3 regions of the Leisingera caerulea DSM 24564 genome follow, and region 1 is predicted to be linked to each of the others. Evidence: riboswitches for the same ligand, from Rfam matches in the RefSeq annotation. Region 1 holds a riboswitch; each other region holds the start of a gene.

Region 1 (5,172 bases):
CCTCGGACCACCCGGCCTATTTCTATAGTCTGAGGGCCTCGGACACGCCCTGCCGCGATCTGGTCAACATGCTGCTGGCAGAGCTGTGCCCGCATGACTTCCGCCAGATGTTCATCTGCCACAAGGAAGAGTTTTACCGGCAGTACCGGCGCTGGCCGGAAACCAAGAAAGCCTATGCGGCGGAGTTCCTGGCGCGGGAGTATGCGGTGGATAAGGCGGGCGCGCGGGAAGCGCTGTTCGGGCATGAGCCGGATATGGAAGGGCGGATGCCGAAGCTGCCGCGGAACCGGCGCCGGGGGGTGGTAGAGCGGGTTGGCCCTTGGGGTGCGGTGAACCGGGTGAAGGGGCGCTAGAGATGTTCGGCTTTATCCGCCTGCTCCTGATCCTGATGGTGGTGCTGACCGTGGCCTATGGCGCGGTGTCGCTCTACTCGCGCGAGGTGCGGCGGGCGAAGCTGAAGCGGCGCTGGAAAGACAAGGGGTTGACCGGCGACCGCGCGGCCTTCATCCAGCGGGGGCTGAGGCAGTATGACCGCTCGTTCCGGCGCAAGCTGATCCTCCTGGTCTATATCGTTCCGCTGGGAGCCATCGCGCTTCTGGTCTATGTCATTAACTTTATGTGAGGAGCTGTCCCGTGCGTTTCATCAAATGGGCCTTCCTGATCACCTTCTGGGTGCTGTTCGGCGCCTTCCTGCATTACACGCTGCCGCAGTATGACGTGGTGCGCATCGTCAATACCTATGAGGAGCGGCAGGAGCTGAACGACTGGACCCGCATTTTCTGGTCCAAGCCCGACGACCAGTCGGCGCAGCTGATCAACCGCGATGTGCAATTCATCCAGGGTGTGCGCCCCAGCGGCCGCGCCATTGTCTACCGCAACGAGGACACGGGCTGGAGCTGGCCGCCCTATTTCAAGTTCGACACAGCCAATCTGTACACGGACGCCAATGACAGCATCTCGACCAGGGCCAACCCGGAGTGGGTGGCGGTGACTCATTACGGCTGGCGCAACGAGTTCCTGTCGATCTTCCCGAATGCGGTGTCGATCAAGCCGGTGGCAGGGCCGGAGGACAAGCCGACCAATTGGTTCACGATCATCTTCCTGGTGCTGCTGGCCGCCATCCTGTGGGCCATCTACGTGCGCTGGCGCCGGTTCCGGCGGGCGCGGATCGAGCCGATGATCGAAAGCGCGGAGGACAGCCTGTATGCGGCGGGCGATGCGATCGCCGAGCGCAAAGGCCGGTTCCGCCGCTGGCTGGACAGCTGGAAATCGAAGTAAGGAGAGGCCGCTGGTTGGGCGGCTCTGAAAGACGAAAGCGGATGCGCGGGCCTCGATGGCTCCGCGCATTTTTTATTCAATACGGTCAAGCACCCAGTTTAGAGCCAGTGTGAATTTGTCAACTGACAGCGCCCCTGCCGGTGCCGCGGCGGCGGCAAAGGCGAACCCGTGTGTGTAATCCACGAGCAGGCAGAGAAGGGTGCGGGCCTCTGCGCCCTTCACGCCTGCGGCGGTGATTTCCGCCTCGATCAGCCGCGTCAGCCCGGTCAGGGAGGGGCCGATCAGGGACGGATTTTCCAGGATGCACTTCGCGAGTTCCGGGTGCCGGGTCACCTGGGTGCAGTAGCGTGTCATCAGCTCGCGGAGCCGCAGCTTGGGCGTTGCTGCTTCTGACGGGGTGTCTGAACCTCCAAACGCTTTTGCCACAAGGCTGGCGATCATCTCGTCCCGGGTGCCGGCGTGATGGGCCACCGCCATCGGGGTGACGCCAAGCGCATCTGCAAGCGCCTTAAAGGTCAGGGCCTTGCTGCCGCCCTCGTCGAGCAGCTGCATGGCCTTATCCAGCACATCATCCTTGCTGAGGATCCGGCTGCCCTTGGGTGGGCGTCCCATGCGCGGGGGCATTGGTCAGACCACCCGGAACTTGCTCTGGACCATGCCGGTGGGAAGGATGCGGGAGCTTGCCACCTGGAGGTCGATGTCCTGGTCGAGGCTGCCGAACAGCGGGATGCCGCTGCCGATCAGGATCGGAACCGTTGTGATGGTCAGATCGGCGATCAGCCCCTGGCGCAGGAAAGACTGCACCAGCCGCCCGCCGTCGATGTAGGCGCGGGTCCAGCCCTCTTTTTGCAGTTCCTGCATCAGGTCTGCGGGTTCAGCGGTGCTGAGGCGCACCTTGTCCTTCAGCCCTTCGGGAATGTCCTGTCCGGTCAGGCTTCTGCTGAGGACCACAACCGGCTTGCTGTAGGGCCATTGGCCGAATTCCAGAAGGGTGCGGAAGGATCCTGTTCCCATGACCAGCCCGTCGACGCTGTCCATGAAGGCGGCAAAACCGCCATCGTCGTTTTCGGTAGCGGGCTGTTTGGACAGCCAGTCCAGTGAATGGTCCTGGCGGGCCACGAAGCCGTCGAGGCTGGCGGCGATGAAGACGTGTCCGGTGGTCATCGGCCGCTCCTGTGCTCTTAAAAAACTATACGGCATATAATTAATCGCGCTTCGCGTTCCAAGAGGCCGGCGCAAGATACGCTGCCTGCGAATCGCTTCGGATTGGCCGGTGGCGCCTAACCGCATGAAAGATAAGCGCTTGCCGCAAACAGACTGGCGGATGCCGGTTTGAGATTCTGGACACCCCTGTCCCTGCTGGCACGGCAAACATGCATGTCTTTTTCCGGTTTTGGCGGGTCGGATTTGTCTCCGCCCTTACGCCGGGATTAGGGCAATTTGCGCCTCAGCAAGGTGCCGCCCCTTGGGGCGGAGAATTGGGAAGCTGGTGAAATTCCGGCACTGCCCCCGCAACGGTGACCCCGGGCAAGGCATGGCGAGAAACCACTGAGGCCAGAGGCTTCGGGAAGGTGCCAGGCCCCGCCGCCGAATGGCCCCGGGACAGTCCGGAAACCAGCCTTGCCCTAGAAACGTCAACCGCGGGCGGCGGCGGGGCGGTTGCAGGCGCGTGGCCTGCAATCTCTCTATCCATGCCCGCAGCCAAGCCAACCTGCCGCGGGGATGCGGCAAAGGAGAGAAGCAGATGCTTCACGACAGCGACATTCTGGCCAAGCTGATGGCCCGTCAGAAAAACTATTCCCTGGAACAGGCGTTTTATACCGATCCGGGCGTGCTGGATCTGGACATGCGGCAGATCTTCTACCGTGAGTGGCTGTTTGCCATTCCCGCCTGCGAAATCCCGAAGGCGGGCAATTTCGTGACCCATCAGGTGGGTTCCTACAATGTTATCATCGTGCGCGGCACCGATGGCGAGGTGCGCGCCTTCCACAACGCCTGCCGCCACCGCGGTTCGGTCGTGTGCAAGGCGAAGAAGGGCAACGCGCCCAAGCTGGTCTGCCCCTACCACCAGTGGACCTATGAGCTGGACGGCTCGCTGTTGTGGGCGCGCGACATGGGGCCGGATTTTGATGCCTCCAAACATGGGTTGAAACCGGTGCATTGCCGCGACCTGGCCGGGCTGATCTATATCTGCCTGGCAGATGAAGCGCCGGATTTCGATGCTTTCGCAGACGTGGCCCGCCCCTATCTGGAGCCGCATGACCTGAGCAACGCCAAGGTGGCCTATGAAAGCTCGATCATCGAGAACGGCAACTGGAAGCTGGTCTGGGAGAACAATCGTGAGTGCTATCACTGCGGCGGCAACCACCCGTCGCTGTGCCGGACATTCCCCGAAGATCCCTCCGTCACTGGTGTTGAGGGTGGTGAGACCCCGCCGCACCTGCAGAAGCATTTCGACCGGATCGAGGCGGCGGGCGTGCCGGCGCAGTTCCAGATCAACGCGCGCGGCCAGTACCGCGTGGCCCGGATGCCGCTGAACGAAGGCGCTGAGAGCTATACCCTGGATGGCAAGGCGGCTGTTGCCAAGAAGCTGGGTCGGGTGCCGTTCGCCGATGCGGGCACGCTCTTGAAGTTCCACTATCCAACCACCTGGAACCACTTCCTGCCGGATCATTCCATCGTGTTCCGGGTGACCCCGATCAGCCCCACTGAGACCGAAGTCACCACCAAATGGCTGGTGCACAAGGACGCGGTCGAGGGCCAGGACTATGACCTGAAGCGGCTGACCGAAGTCTGGGTTGCCACCAACGACGAGGACCGCATCGTGGTCGAGGACAACCAGCGCGGTATCAACTCGCCCGCTTATGAGCCCGGCCCCTATTCGGAAGTGCAGGAAAGCGGTGTCATCCAGTTCTCCAACTGGTATGCCGAGCACCTGACCCGCGCGCTGACCGGCCGCCACCTGATCGCGGCGGAGTGACGGCATGGGACTGCAAGCCAATTTCGAGACGCTGGACGAAACCCTGGCGTGGAAGGACGACGAGATGCTGGAATGCGTCTCGGTCGTGCCGGAGGCGCCGAACACCGCCACCTTCAGCTTCCGCGCGCCCTCCGGCGCGTGGTTCAAGTATCAGCCGGGCCAGTTTCTGACGCTGGAGCTGCCGGTGCCGGGCGGGACCGTCTGGCGGACCTACACCATCAGCTCCTCGCCCTCGCGGCCGCTGTCGATTTCGGTCACAGTGAAGGCGCAGGCCGACAGCATCGGCACCCGCTGGATGCTGGACAACCTGCGCCCGGGCATGTTCCTCAAGGCGTCCGGCCCGGCAGGCGTGTTCACGCTGCCCAAGCGCCCGAACGGCAAGTTCCTGTTCATCTCCGCAGGCTCTGGCATCACGCCCAGCCTGTCGATGACCCAGTACCTGTTCGACCGCGGCCAGTCGCCGGACGTCTGCTTTATCAACTGCGCCAAGCGGCCCAGCGAGATCATCGCGCGTCAGCAGCTGGAAAGCATGGCGTCGCGGGTGCCAGGGATCAAGCTGAACTTTGTGGTGGAGGAGGACGATCCCTATCAGGTCTGGACCGGCTACCGCGGGCAGCTGAACCAGATCATGCTGGGCCTGATCGCCGGTGATTACCTGGAGCGCGAGGTCTACTGCTGCGGGCCCGAACCGTTCATGCAGGCGGTGCGCGACATGCTGAACGGCCTGGGCTTCGACATGGAGAACTACAACCAGGAAAGCTTTGGCGCGCCGGTGGAGACCGAGGCAGACGCGCCCGAGCTGGACGATGTGGTTCCCGAGGAATCCGCAGCCGCCGAGATCACCTTTGCCGCGTCGGGTGTCACTGCCAATTGCACCGAAACCGACACGGTTCTGGCGGTGGCCAAGGCATCGG
Region 2 (5,172 bases), 1.6 Mb from region 1:
CACAAGGACATGCGGTTCGACAGCGAAACGCCGACCTCAAAGCTGCTGACGACCTTCATGCCGTGGATGAAGGGCCGCCGCCCGGCCTGGCTGATCCGTCTGGGACTGTTTCTGTACGACAGCCTGGGCAAACGCGGAATCCTGCCCGGGACCGCCAAACTGGACCTGACAAGCGACCCGGCGGGCCGCCCGCTGAAAAGCAAATTCAAAACGGCGTTCGAATACTCCGACTGCTGGATCGAGGACGCCCGCCTGGTGGTGCTGAACGCGCGTGACGCAAAGGCCCGCAGCGCAGAAATCCTGACCCGGACTGAGGTTCTGTCGGCCGAGCGCCATGCAGATCACTGGCTGATCCGCACCAAGGACCACGCCACCGGCGCCGAACAGGAACACCGCGCCAGAATGCTGGTCAATGCAGGCGGTCCGTGGGTGGCCGATGTGCTGCATCAGAAGCTGGGCCAGAACAGCCGCGAGAACATCCGCCTCGTGCGCGGCAGCCATATCGTGGTGCCAAAGCTGTTCGACCACGGCCGCTGCTATTTCTTCCAAGGGACAGACGGGCGGATCATCTTTGCCATCCCCTATGAGCAGGATTTCACCCTGATCGGCACCACCGACGCCGACCACCCGGATCCGGACACCGCACCGGTCTGCACAGAAGCCGAACAGGACTATCTGGCGGCCTTCGCATCGGAGTATTTCGAGAAGCCGGTGACGCGCGAGGACATCGTCTGGACCTACTCCGGCGTGCGCCCGCTCTATGACGACGGTGCCAGCTCCGCCACCGCGGCCACCCGCGAATACGTGCTGACGCTGGATCAGGCGCAAGCGCCGCTGCTCAATGTCTTTGGCGGCAAGATCACCACCTACCGCAAGCTGGCCGAGGCGGCGCTGGCCAAAATCGGCGAGGTGTTCCCCCAGCTGCCCGCCGACTGGACCGCAGGCGTGGCGCTGCCCGGCGGCGATTTCCCGGTGGAGGATGTGGCAAAGCTGACATCGAAACTGGCCGCGGACTACCCGTTTCTCACTCCTTACTGGGCAGGCCGGATGATCCGCGCCTATGGCACCGAGACCTGGGAGGTGCTGGGCGACGCCAACACTGCCGGCGATCTGGGCCAGGACTTTGGCGCCACCATCACCGCGCGGGAGCTTGACTGGGCGATTGCCAGCGAATGGGTGCGCGCAGGCGACGATTACCTGTGGCGGCGCACCAAACTGGGCCTGCGATTGGATGAAGCCCAGCGGGCGGCGGTGGATGCCTACATCCAAGGCAAGGCTGCACAGCTCGCCGCATAAAGAATGTTTTGCCCGGCGGCACCGCCGGGCAGCGCCCGACCCTCCCCACGGGAGGGCACTTACGCACCCACCCAGGCTCGGGCGCTGCCCTCAGCTTTAAAACTCTACACCCTTCTGCGCCTTCACCCCGGCGCGGAACGGGTGCTTGATCTGGCCCATCTCGGTCACCAGGTCGGCGATCTCGATCAGCTCCTCCTTGGCGTTCCTGCCTGTCAGCACTACATGCGTCATCGGCGGCTTGTGCTCGACAAGGAACTCCAGCACCTCTTCCAGGTCCAGATACTCATAGCGCAGCGCGATGTTGATCTCGTCCAGCAGCACCATGGTGTTGCGCTCGTCCAGGATCATCTCCTTGGCCTTTTCCCAGCCCTTCTGGGCCGCGGCAATGTCGCGGGCCTTGTCCTGGGTTTCCCAGGTGAACCCCTCGCCCATCGCGTAGAACTGGCAGAGATCGCTGAAGTTTTCCTCGATCAGCGTCCGCTCGCCAGTCTGCCAGGCGCCCTTGATGAACTGCACCACGGCTGACGGCATCCCATGCGCGATGCAGCGCATGATCATCCCGAACCCTGAGGAGGATTTGCCCTTGCCCGGCCCGGTGTGGACGATGATCAGGCCCTTCTCGCCCTCCTTGGTCTTCATCATCCGGTCGCGCGCGGCCTTTTTCTTGGCCATCTTGGAGGCGTGACGGGCGGCTTCTTCCTCTGAGATGCCGGTTTCAGACTTTTCGCTCATGGGGGCTCTCCAGCTGTTTGACCCCATGTCTTGACAAAGAAGGGCGCGATAGCGCAAGGGGGTTTCGCTGGTTCCTGCGAAAGCAGGCGAAGAGGGAATGTGAAGGCCGCCAAATTTCTTTGGATTGCCGAAGCACAGCCGCCCCCGCGACCGTGACCGGATGAGGCCGCCATGCCACTGGGAAAGCCCCGGGAAGGCAGGATGGCCGGCAAGGCGCCGCAGCCTTGGCATCCGCAAGCCGGGAGACCTGCCAGCAAGAGAGAGATCAACGGGCGGGCGGGGTGTTCCGCGACCGGTTGAGGGCTGGCACGCTGCAGCCCCCTTTCGGCCATCCCCACGCCTGCCGCGACAGGAGACGCGCCGATGGCTGACGATATGGCAGACAAACCTGCCAGCACCCCAGGACCGGTCACGCTGACCGTTTGCCTCACCTGCCGCCGCGAGGGTGCCGACCCGGAGGCCGCCCGCCCCGGCGCCATTCTGCACGCCGCATTGGAAGAGGCCGGGATGCCCGAAGGCGTCCGTCTGCGCGGGGTCGAATGCCTGTCCTCCTGCAAACGCGGCTGCGCCGTGGCGCTGATCGGCGGCACCGAGCGCTGGACTTATGTCTACGGCGACCTCGACCCGGACCAGCATGTCCCCGAGATCCTGGAAGGCGCTGCAGCCTATGCCGCCACCGCCGACGGCGTTGTGCCCTGGCGCGAACGCCCGCAGACCTTCCGCAAGCAATCCGTTGCCCGCATCCCGCCGGCCAAGTTCTTCTCCGAGGAGTAATCATGAGCGACCTCAACAAGATCCCCGTCACCGTCATCACCGGCTTTCTCGGCGCGGGCAAAACCACCCTGATCCGCCACCTGATGCAAAACCCGCAAGGCAAGCGCCTGGCGGTGGTCGTCAATGAATTCGGCACCGCCGGCGTCGACGGCGACATTCTGAAATCCTGCGCGCATGAAAATTGCCCGGCGGAGAACATCATGGAGCTGGCCAACGGCTGCATCTGCTGCACCGTGGCCGACGACTTCATCCCCACCATCGAACAGTTGATGGACCTGCCGGAAAAGCCCGATCACATCGTGATCGAAACCTCCGGCCTGGCGCTGCCCAAGCCGCTTTTGAAGGCCTTCGACTGGCCCGCCATCCGCTCCCGCATCACCGTGGACGGTGTGATTGCCCTGGCCGATGCTGAGGCGGTGGCCAAGGGCCAGTTCGCCCCCGACCTGGACGCCGTCCAGGCCCAGCGCGAGGCGGATGACAGCATCGACCACGAAACCCCGCTGTCGGAAGTGTTCGAGGATCAGATTTCCTGCGCCGATATCGTTCTGCTTTCCAAGGCCGACCTGGCCGGCGACGCAGGCGTCGAGAAGGCCCGCGCAGTGATCGAGGCCGAAGCACCGCGCAAACTGCCGATCCTGCCGATGAGCGAAGGCGTCATCGACCCGCGCATCATCCTGGGCCTGGGTGCGGCTGCCGAGGACGATCTGGAGGCCCGCCCCAGCCACCACGACGGCCACCACGACCACGAGCATGACGATTTTGAAAGCATCGTTGTCGAAATGGGCGAAGTTTCCGACCCCGAAGCGCTGCAGAATGCCATCGTGAAACTCGCCCGCGAGCGCAACATCCTGCGCGTCAAAGGCTATGTCGCGGTGGAGGGGAAACCGATGCGGATGCTGGTTCAGGCCGTGGGCGAGCGCCTGCGCGCCCAGTATGATCAGCCCTGGGGTGCGCAGCCGCGCAAGACCGCCCTGGTGGTCATCGCTGAGCATGACGACATTGACGAACAGGCCATCCGCGCCGAACTTGGGGCCTGAAGCAAGTGAAATTGAAGCGTCAGAAATTGAACGGTCCAGCCCGGCGGCACGCCGGGCAGCGCCCGTCCCGCCCCCCAAGGGGCGGGCGCTTCGCTTCCTGCCCCGCCGGGCCGGGCGCTGCCCTCCCCTCTACCAAACGACCTTACAGGCAGGGAGCCTGACCCATGCACGTCGTCTTCCGCGAAAGCCACGGCCTTGACGAGACCGACACCCCGCAGGACCTCGGGCAGACGCCTGCGGACCTTGTGGTGCTGTCCTTTTCCGACAGCGATCTCGGCGCCTTCGCGGCGGGCTGGCACCGCGCGGACGGCAAGCTGCCCTCCCTGCGCCTCGCCAACCTGGTGGCGCTCAAGCACCCGCTGTCGGTCGACGTCTACGCGGAACAGACGCTGGAAGGCGCTAAGGGCGTTCTCGTGCGCCTGATCGGCGGCGAAAGCTACTGGTCCTACGGCCTTGCCACCCTGCAGGACCTGGCCCGCCGCAAGGGCATCGCGCTGGCGATCCTCCCCGCAGACGGGCGCGAGGACGCGCGGCTGGATGAGCTGTCCACCCTGCCCGTCTCCACCCTGCGCCGTTTGCAATCCCTGTGCGACGCCGGCGGCGCCGTCGCGGCTCAGGCTGCGCTTGCCCAGCTGTCGCTGGCGGCAGGCCTCTACGCAGGCCCGGTGCTTGGCCTCAAGACGATGCCGCAACACGGCTTCTACGACCCCGCCAAGGGCGTGCTCGCAGATCTGCCGGCGCAGGACAAGCCGCTGGTGCTGGTGAGTTTCTACCGGTCCTACCTCACCGCCGCCGACACCGCGCCGGTGGATGCGCTGATCGAAGAGCTGCGCGCCCGCGGCTATGCCGCCTACGGCACCTTTGCCGCCAGTCTCAAGGCGCCTGCCGCCGCCGATTGGCTGCGCGCGAAACTCCCCGAACTGGCCCCTGCCGCCATCATCAACGCCACCGCGTTTTCCTCTCAAGGCACCGACGGCAGCGCCTCGCCGCTTTCAACCACCGGCTGCCCGGTGTTCCAGGTCGCCCTCTCCACCGCCCGCAAGAAAGACTGGGCTGAAGCAGACCGCGGCTTGTCGCCCGCCGACCTCGCCATGCATGTCGTGCTGCCCGAGGTCGATGGCCGCATCTTCGCAGGCGTCGTCAGCTTCAAATCCCCGGGCAAAAAAGACCCGGACCTGCAATATTCCCGCTTCGCCCACCGCGCCGACGCGGATCGCGTCAAATCCGCCGTGGACCGCGTGGAGGGCTGGCTGCGCCTTGCCAATATGCCGAACGCAGAAAAACGCCTCGCGCTGATCCTCTCCACCTACCCGGGGAGAGACCACAACCTCGC
Region 3 (5,172 bases), 570 kb from region 1:
GCGGTCCGGGGCGCCGGCATCTCCTTGCCCGCGCGCCGGTGGCTGACGAAGGCGCTGCCGCTCATAACCACGAAAAAGCGGCCCAAATCAATCAGAACATACCCTTATTCCAGCCGCACACGCGAGAGCGCCGTGACGTCGCCCCGATCCAGCCCGCGCCGCCCGAAGATTTCCTGAGGCAGCCTCCGCGTGATCCTGTACCGCCCGGAAGCCTCGCCACCGCATCGGCGCCCATACCGCCCGGCCAAAGTGCAGGCAGTGCTGGCAAAGGCGTTTAGTTGCACAATCCGGTGGAGTTTTGCCTGCGGCGAAATAATCACGCTTGCACAAGGGCCGCAACTCAAGAGCGCGAGGCGGGCGCCACCGCCATCCGCGCCGCCAAAACCAAGGGGTTGAACGCCTGCGGCGTCGATATGCTGCGCGCCAGCTACGGCGCAGTGGTGATGGCGGTGAATTCTTCCCCCGGCCTGGAAGGGGTTGAAAAGGCGACCAGTCTGGACATCACTGGCAGGATGGTCGAATTCCTTGAAAAACACGCCAAGTCCGGCGTCACCAGATCCAAGGGCAAAGGGTAGCAGTATGAGGGTGCGGCAGCATTTCACCATCGGCCACGCCAAGGTGGCGCCGGGCGCGCGGCTGACGGTTGACCTGCCGGTCAGCGTTCTGTCCGATCACACGCCGGTCACCATGTCGGCGCATGTTGTGCACGGCCGCCAGGACGGGCCGGCGGTTTTCGTCAGCGGCGGCGTGCACGGGGACGAGGTGATCGGTGTGGAGATTGTCCGGCGGCTCCTGCGCGCGCCGAACCTGACGACACTCAAGGGCACGCTGATCGCGGTGCCGATCGTCAATGCCTTCGGCTTCATCAACCACTCCCGCTATCTGCCGGACAGGCGCGACCTGAACCGGGCGTTTCCCGGCAGCGAGCACGGCTCGCTGGCCTCGCGCCTGGCGCATCTGTTCATGACAGAGGTGGTCGCCCGCTCGGACCTGGGGATCGACCTGCACTCGGCGGCTGTTCACCGGACCAATTACCCGCAGATCCGCATCTCGCCTGATAACCCGCGCACCCGGGAACTCGCCGGGGTGTTCGGCGCGCCCATCGTGATGCAGTCGCAGCTGCGCGATGGCTCTTTGCGCGGCGCGGCCAAGGAGATGGGCAAGGATGTGCTGCTCTATGAGGCGGGCGAGGGCCTGCGCTTTGACGAGCTGTCGATCCGGGCCGGGCTGGCCGGCATCCTGCGGGTGCTGCGGCACATGGGTATGGTTCCGGCCAAGGGCATTTCCAAACCCAAATCGCAGCCGCAGTTCTGCGCCTCCAGCAAATGGCTGCGGGCGCCGATGGGCGGGCTTCTGCGGGTGTACAAGAACGACGGGGAGCTGGTCCGGCAAGGCGATCTGCTGGGATCGGTTTCCGACCCCTTCGGCGAGCAGGACGAGGAGATCCTGGCTCCTTTCGACGGGCTGATTGTCGGCCGTGCGGTGATGCCCGTCGTTAATGAAGGCGATGCGGTGTTCCACCTGGGCAGGGTGGGGTCGGTCGAGCGGGCAGAGGACTCGGTGGAGGATCTGAGCGCCCAGCTGGAGGACGATCCGATGTTCGACGAGGATGAGATCCTGTAAACCGCGGTGGCGTGCTCCGCGGCTGGGAGGTGTTCCTGCGGATGCCGAAGCAGCCCGCGCCTTTTCCACGGGAATCCAGCAGCGGCTGCAAGTTTTTCTTGCCGCAGCGGAAGTGATGCGCTACGCGCGCCCTACCGGTCCCGCAAGGGCTAAGAGGGAATCCGCGGTGCCCGCCGGGCACCAAACGGAACTGCCCCCGCAACTGTAGGCGGCGAGTGCTGAGCCATCGCGTCACTGGACCCCAGCGGTCCGGGAAGGCGGCCCAGACGATGACCCGCCAGTCAGGAGACCTGCCGGTGAAGAAACCGAAGCACACCGGGCGGGGTTGTCCGGGGAGGTTGCCGGCTGGATGCGCCGCCGCTATCAGGTGCCGCAGAGGAAGGGCCCAGGTCTTCCGCCCTGCCGGTCAATGCCCTTTCACCCGTTCTCCGGTCATTGACATATGGAGATCGACTAACATGTTTCTGCGTTCCGGCCTTATCGGCCTTACCTTCACCGTTGCGGCCCAGGCGGCGGCTGCCGGCGACAGCTTTCCGCTGACTATCCAAAACTGCGGCCAGTCCGTCACCTTCGACGCCCCTGCGGCGTCCTCCGTGACCGTCGGCCAGGCCGCCACCGAAGTGCTCTATGCGCTGGGGCTGGGGGACAAGGTGCTCGGCACCTCGGTCTGGTTCAACGATGTTCTGCCGGAATACGCCGACGTGAACGCCAAGGTTGAGCGGCTGGCCGACAACGACCCCAGCTTTGAAAGCGTGGTGGCCAAGCGCCCCGGTCTGGTGGCGGCCCAGTATGAGTGGCACGTGGGTCCTGAAGGTGTCGTCGCCAAGCGCGAGCAGTTCCATGACCTGGGTATCCCCACCTATGTGATGCCCGCCGATTGCGTCGGCAAGGACAACACTACCGGCGGCGACGGCACCCGAACGCAGATGTTCACCACCGAGAGCCTGTATCAGGGCATCGAGGAGCTGGCAGCGATCTTCGGAGAGGCCGAAAAAGGCGCAGAGCTGGTCGCTGACTACAAGGCCCGCGAGGCCGCGGCTGTTGCCAAGGCGAAAGAGGTTGCGCTGGCCGACGCCTCAGCCGTGTTCTGGTTCTCTTCGCCTGAGCTGGAAAGCGACCCGTTCGTGGCCGGCCAGAAGGGCGCGCCGGGCTACATGATGCAGCAGCTTGGCCTGCGTAATGTCATCGAGACCGACGAGGAATGGCCGACCGTCGGCTGGGAAACCATTGCCAAGGCCAACCCGACGGTGATCGTGATTGCCCGCATGGACCGCCGCCGCTTTGCCGCCGACGACTACGAGAAGAAGCTGGAATTCCTGCGCAATGATCCGGTCGCCAGCCAGATGGACGCCGTGAAGAACGGCCGTATCGTGGTGATGGATGCCCAGGCCATGGACGCCACCATCCGCGCGATCCCTGCGCTGGAGGATCTGGCCGCTGAACTCAGCGCAATCGGCAACGGCGCATGAGCGCAGCCGCCGCACTTGCATGGCACGGCTTCCGGGGCGCTTGCCTGGCTTTGCCGGTGCTGGCTGCGGCGGTTCTGGCAGGCGCAATGATCGGGGAAACCCCGCTTGCGCCTGACCTTGTCCTGTCTGTTCTGGTCAACAAGCTGGCCGGGGCGGGTCTGCCGGTGGACCCGGTGGACCAGGGCATCATCTGGAGCTACCGGCTGCCGCGGGCGCTGGTGGCGGGGGCGTGCGGCGCGGCGCTGGCGGTGACAGGCGTGGTGCTGCAGGCGCTGCTGCGCAATGCGCTGGCGGACCCTTATATTCTGGGCATTTCCGCCGGCGCCTCGACCGGGGCGGTGGCGGTCACAATTGCCGGCCTCGGCGGTGGCGCCCTGTCGCTGTCCTTCGGCGCCTTCAACGGGGCGCTTCTGGCGTTTGGCTTTGTCGCCATCCTGGCGCGGGCCGCCGGGGCGGGCAGCAGCCGGGCCGCAGCGGCGCAGATTGTGCTGGCGGGCATTGCCGGCTCGCAGCTGTTCAACGCCCTCACGGCCTTCATCATCGCCAAATCCGCCAATGCGGATCAGGCGCGCGGCATCATGTTCTGGCTGATGGGCAACCTCAGCGGCGTGCGCTGGCCGGATGTGTGGCTGGCGGTGCCGCTGGCGCTGGCGGGCTGGATGGTCTGCCGGTTTCACGCCCGGGCGCTGGATGCCTTCACCTTTGGCACCGATTCCGCCGCGGCGCTGGGCATCCCGGTGCGGCGGGTGCAGGTGGTGCTGATCTTTGCCACCGCGCTGATGACAGCGGTGATGGTATCGATCGTCGGCTCCATCGGTTTTGTCGGCCTGGTGATCCCTCATGCGGCGCGGTTCCTGGTGGGGCCGGGCCACCGCCGTCTGATGCCCGCCGCCGCTTTGACCGGCGCGGTGTTTCTGATCGGCGCCGATGTCGTTTCGCGCGTCATCATCCCCGGTCAGGTGCTGCCCATCGGCGTCGTCACCGCACTGATCGGGGCGCCGGCCTTTGCCATTATCCTGGTGCGCGGGCAGAGGACGGCGCGATGAGGATCGAAGCCCGCAGCCTGTCCTTTGCGGTGCGCGGCAAGGCGCTGCTGTCGGATGTGTCGCTGTCGGCGCAACCCGGTGAGACGCTGGCGCTGGTCGGACCCAACGGGTCCGGCAAATCGACGCTGATGCGGCTGCTGGCGGGGCTGGCCCGGCCCTCGCAAGGCAAGGTGCTGCTGGCGGAGCAGCCGCTGGCGCGGCTGTCGCGCCGCGAGATTGCCCAGCGGATCGCCATTGTCGAGCAGCAGGCTGATACCGCCGAGCGCATCACCGCACGCTCAGTGGTGGAGCTGGGCCGCACCCCCTGGCTGTCGGCGCTGCGGCCGTGGAGCGGAGAAGACACCCGGCAGGTGGACAAAGCCCTGCGGACGGTGGAAATGGAGGCCTTCGCCAAGCGCGAGTGGGCCACCCTGTCCGGCGGCGAGCGGCAGCGGCTGCATATCGCGCGGGCACTGGCGCAGCAGCCGGGGCTGCTGCTGCTGGACGAGCCGACCAACCATCTGGACATCCACCACCAGCTGTCGATCCTGCGGTGCGTCCGGAACCTGAAAGTGACTGCCGTTGTGGCGTTGCACGATCTGAACCAGGCGCTGACCTGCGACCGGGTGGCGGTGCTGTCGGGCGGGCGGCTGGTGGCATCAGGCACGCCGCAGCAGGCGCTGACGCCGGAAACAGTATCTGAGGTGTTCGGTATCGCGGCCCGGCAGGTCCGGGATGCAGACGGCGGCGCACCCCATCTGTCCTTTCACCTGGCCTGACGCGCGGCGGGCCTGCCCGGCGGCGGGACGCAGGCGCGCGGTTATCCGGCCAGGTCCGGTGACAGGTCGCACGACTGGATGAAGCTGCTGCATTCCTCAGTCAGGGCCGCAAACCGGGAGCGGTCGCGCTGGTAGAGGTAGACCTCCCGTTTGTCCGGCAAGTCAGCAATGGGGCGGAAGGCGGTGGTTTCCGGCATGAACCGGGCCACGGTCTGCGGCAGCACCGTCACCCATTTCCCGGTCCGGACCATGGTGATCAGCGAGTGGGTGTTGTGA

The links. A riboswitch is a leader RNA that binds a small molecule or an ion and turns the genes downstream of it on or off. The one in region 1 is predicted to bind cobalamin.
Region 2: it holds a riboswitch for cobalamin, as region 1 does, so the genes downstream of both, CAER_RS0118965 (DUF1636 family protein) here and CAER_RS0111200 (aromatic ring-hydroxylating oxygenase subunit alpha) in region 1, are expected to answer to the same signal.
Region 3: it holds a riboswitch for cobalamin, as region 1 does, so the genes downstream of both, CAER_RS0108365 (ABC transporter substrate-binding protein) here and CAER_RS0111200 (aromatic ring-hydroxylating oxygenase subunit alpha) in region 1, are expected to answer to the same signal.

The regions. Positions count from the first base shown of each region.
Region 1 covers NZ_KI421513.1:814,568-819,739, reverse strand. Annotated here, with positions in the region: gene CAER_RS0111225 (DUF6638 family protein) at 1-353, shown strand, start outside; gene CAER_RS0111220 (hypothetical protein) at 356-622, shown strand; gene CAER_RS0111215 (DUF1523 family protein) at 634-1,278, shown strand; gene CAER_RS27920 (TetR/AcrR family transcriptional regulator) at 1,351-1,890, opposite strand; gene CAER_RS0111205 (dihydrofolate reductase family protein) at 1,906-2,442, opposite strand; cobalamin riboswitch at 2,715-2,915, shown strand; gene CAER_RS0111200 (aromatic ring-hydroxylating oxygenase subunit alpha) at 3,023-4,258, shown strand; gene CAER_RS0111195 (FAD-binding oxidoreductase) at 4,263-5,172, shown strand, end outside.
Region 2 covers NZ_KI421513.1:2,432,434-2,437,605, reverse strand. Annotated here, with positions in the region: gene glpD (glycerol-3-phosphate dehydrogenase) at 1-1,296, shown strand, start outside; gene cobO (cob(I)yrinic acid a,c-diamide adenosyltransferase) at 1,393-2,028, opposite strand; cobalamin riboswitch at 2,080-2,297, shown strand; gene CAER_RS0118965 (DUF1636 family protein) at 2,392-2,802, shown strand; gene cobW (cobalamin biosynthesis protein CobW) at 2,805-3,839, shown strand; gene cobN (cobaltochelatase subunit CobN) at 4,004-5,172, shown strand, end outside.
Region 3 covers NZ_KI421513.1:247,037-252,208, reverse strand. Annotated here, with positions in the region: gene CAER_RS0108380 (hypothetical protein) at 291-575, shown strand; gene CAER_RS0108375 (succinylglutamate desuccinylase/aspartoacylase family protein) at 580-1,623, shown strand; cobalamin riboswitch at 1,742-1,935, shown strand; gene CAER_RS0108365 (ABC transporter substrate-binding protein) at 2,082-3,092, shown strand; gene CAER_RS0108360 (FecCD family ABC transporter permease) at 3,089-4,138, shown strand; partial or broken gene CAER_RS0108355 (ABC transporter ATP-binding protein) at 4,135-4,644, shown strand; gene CAER_RS0108350 (LysR family transcriptional regulator) at 4,938-5,172, opposite strand, start outside.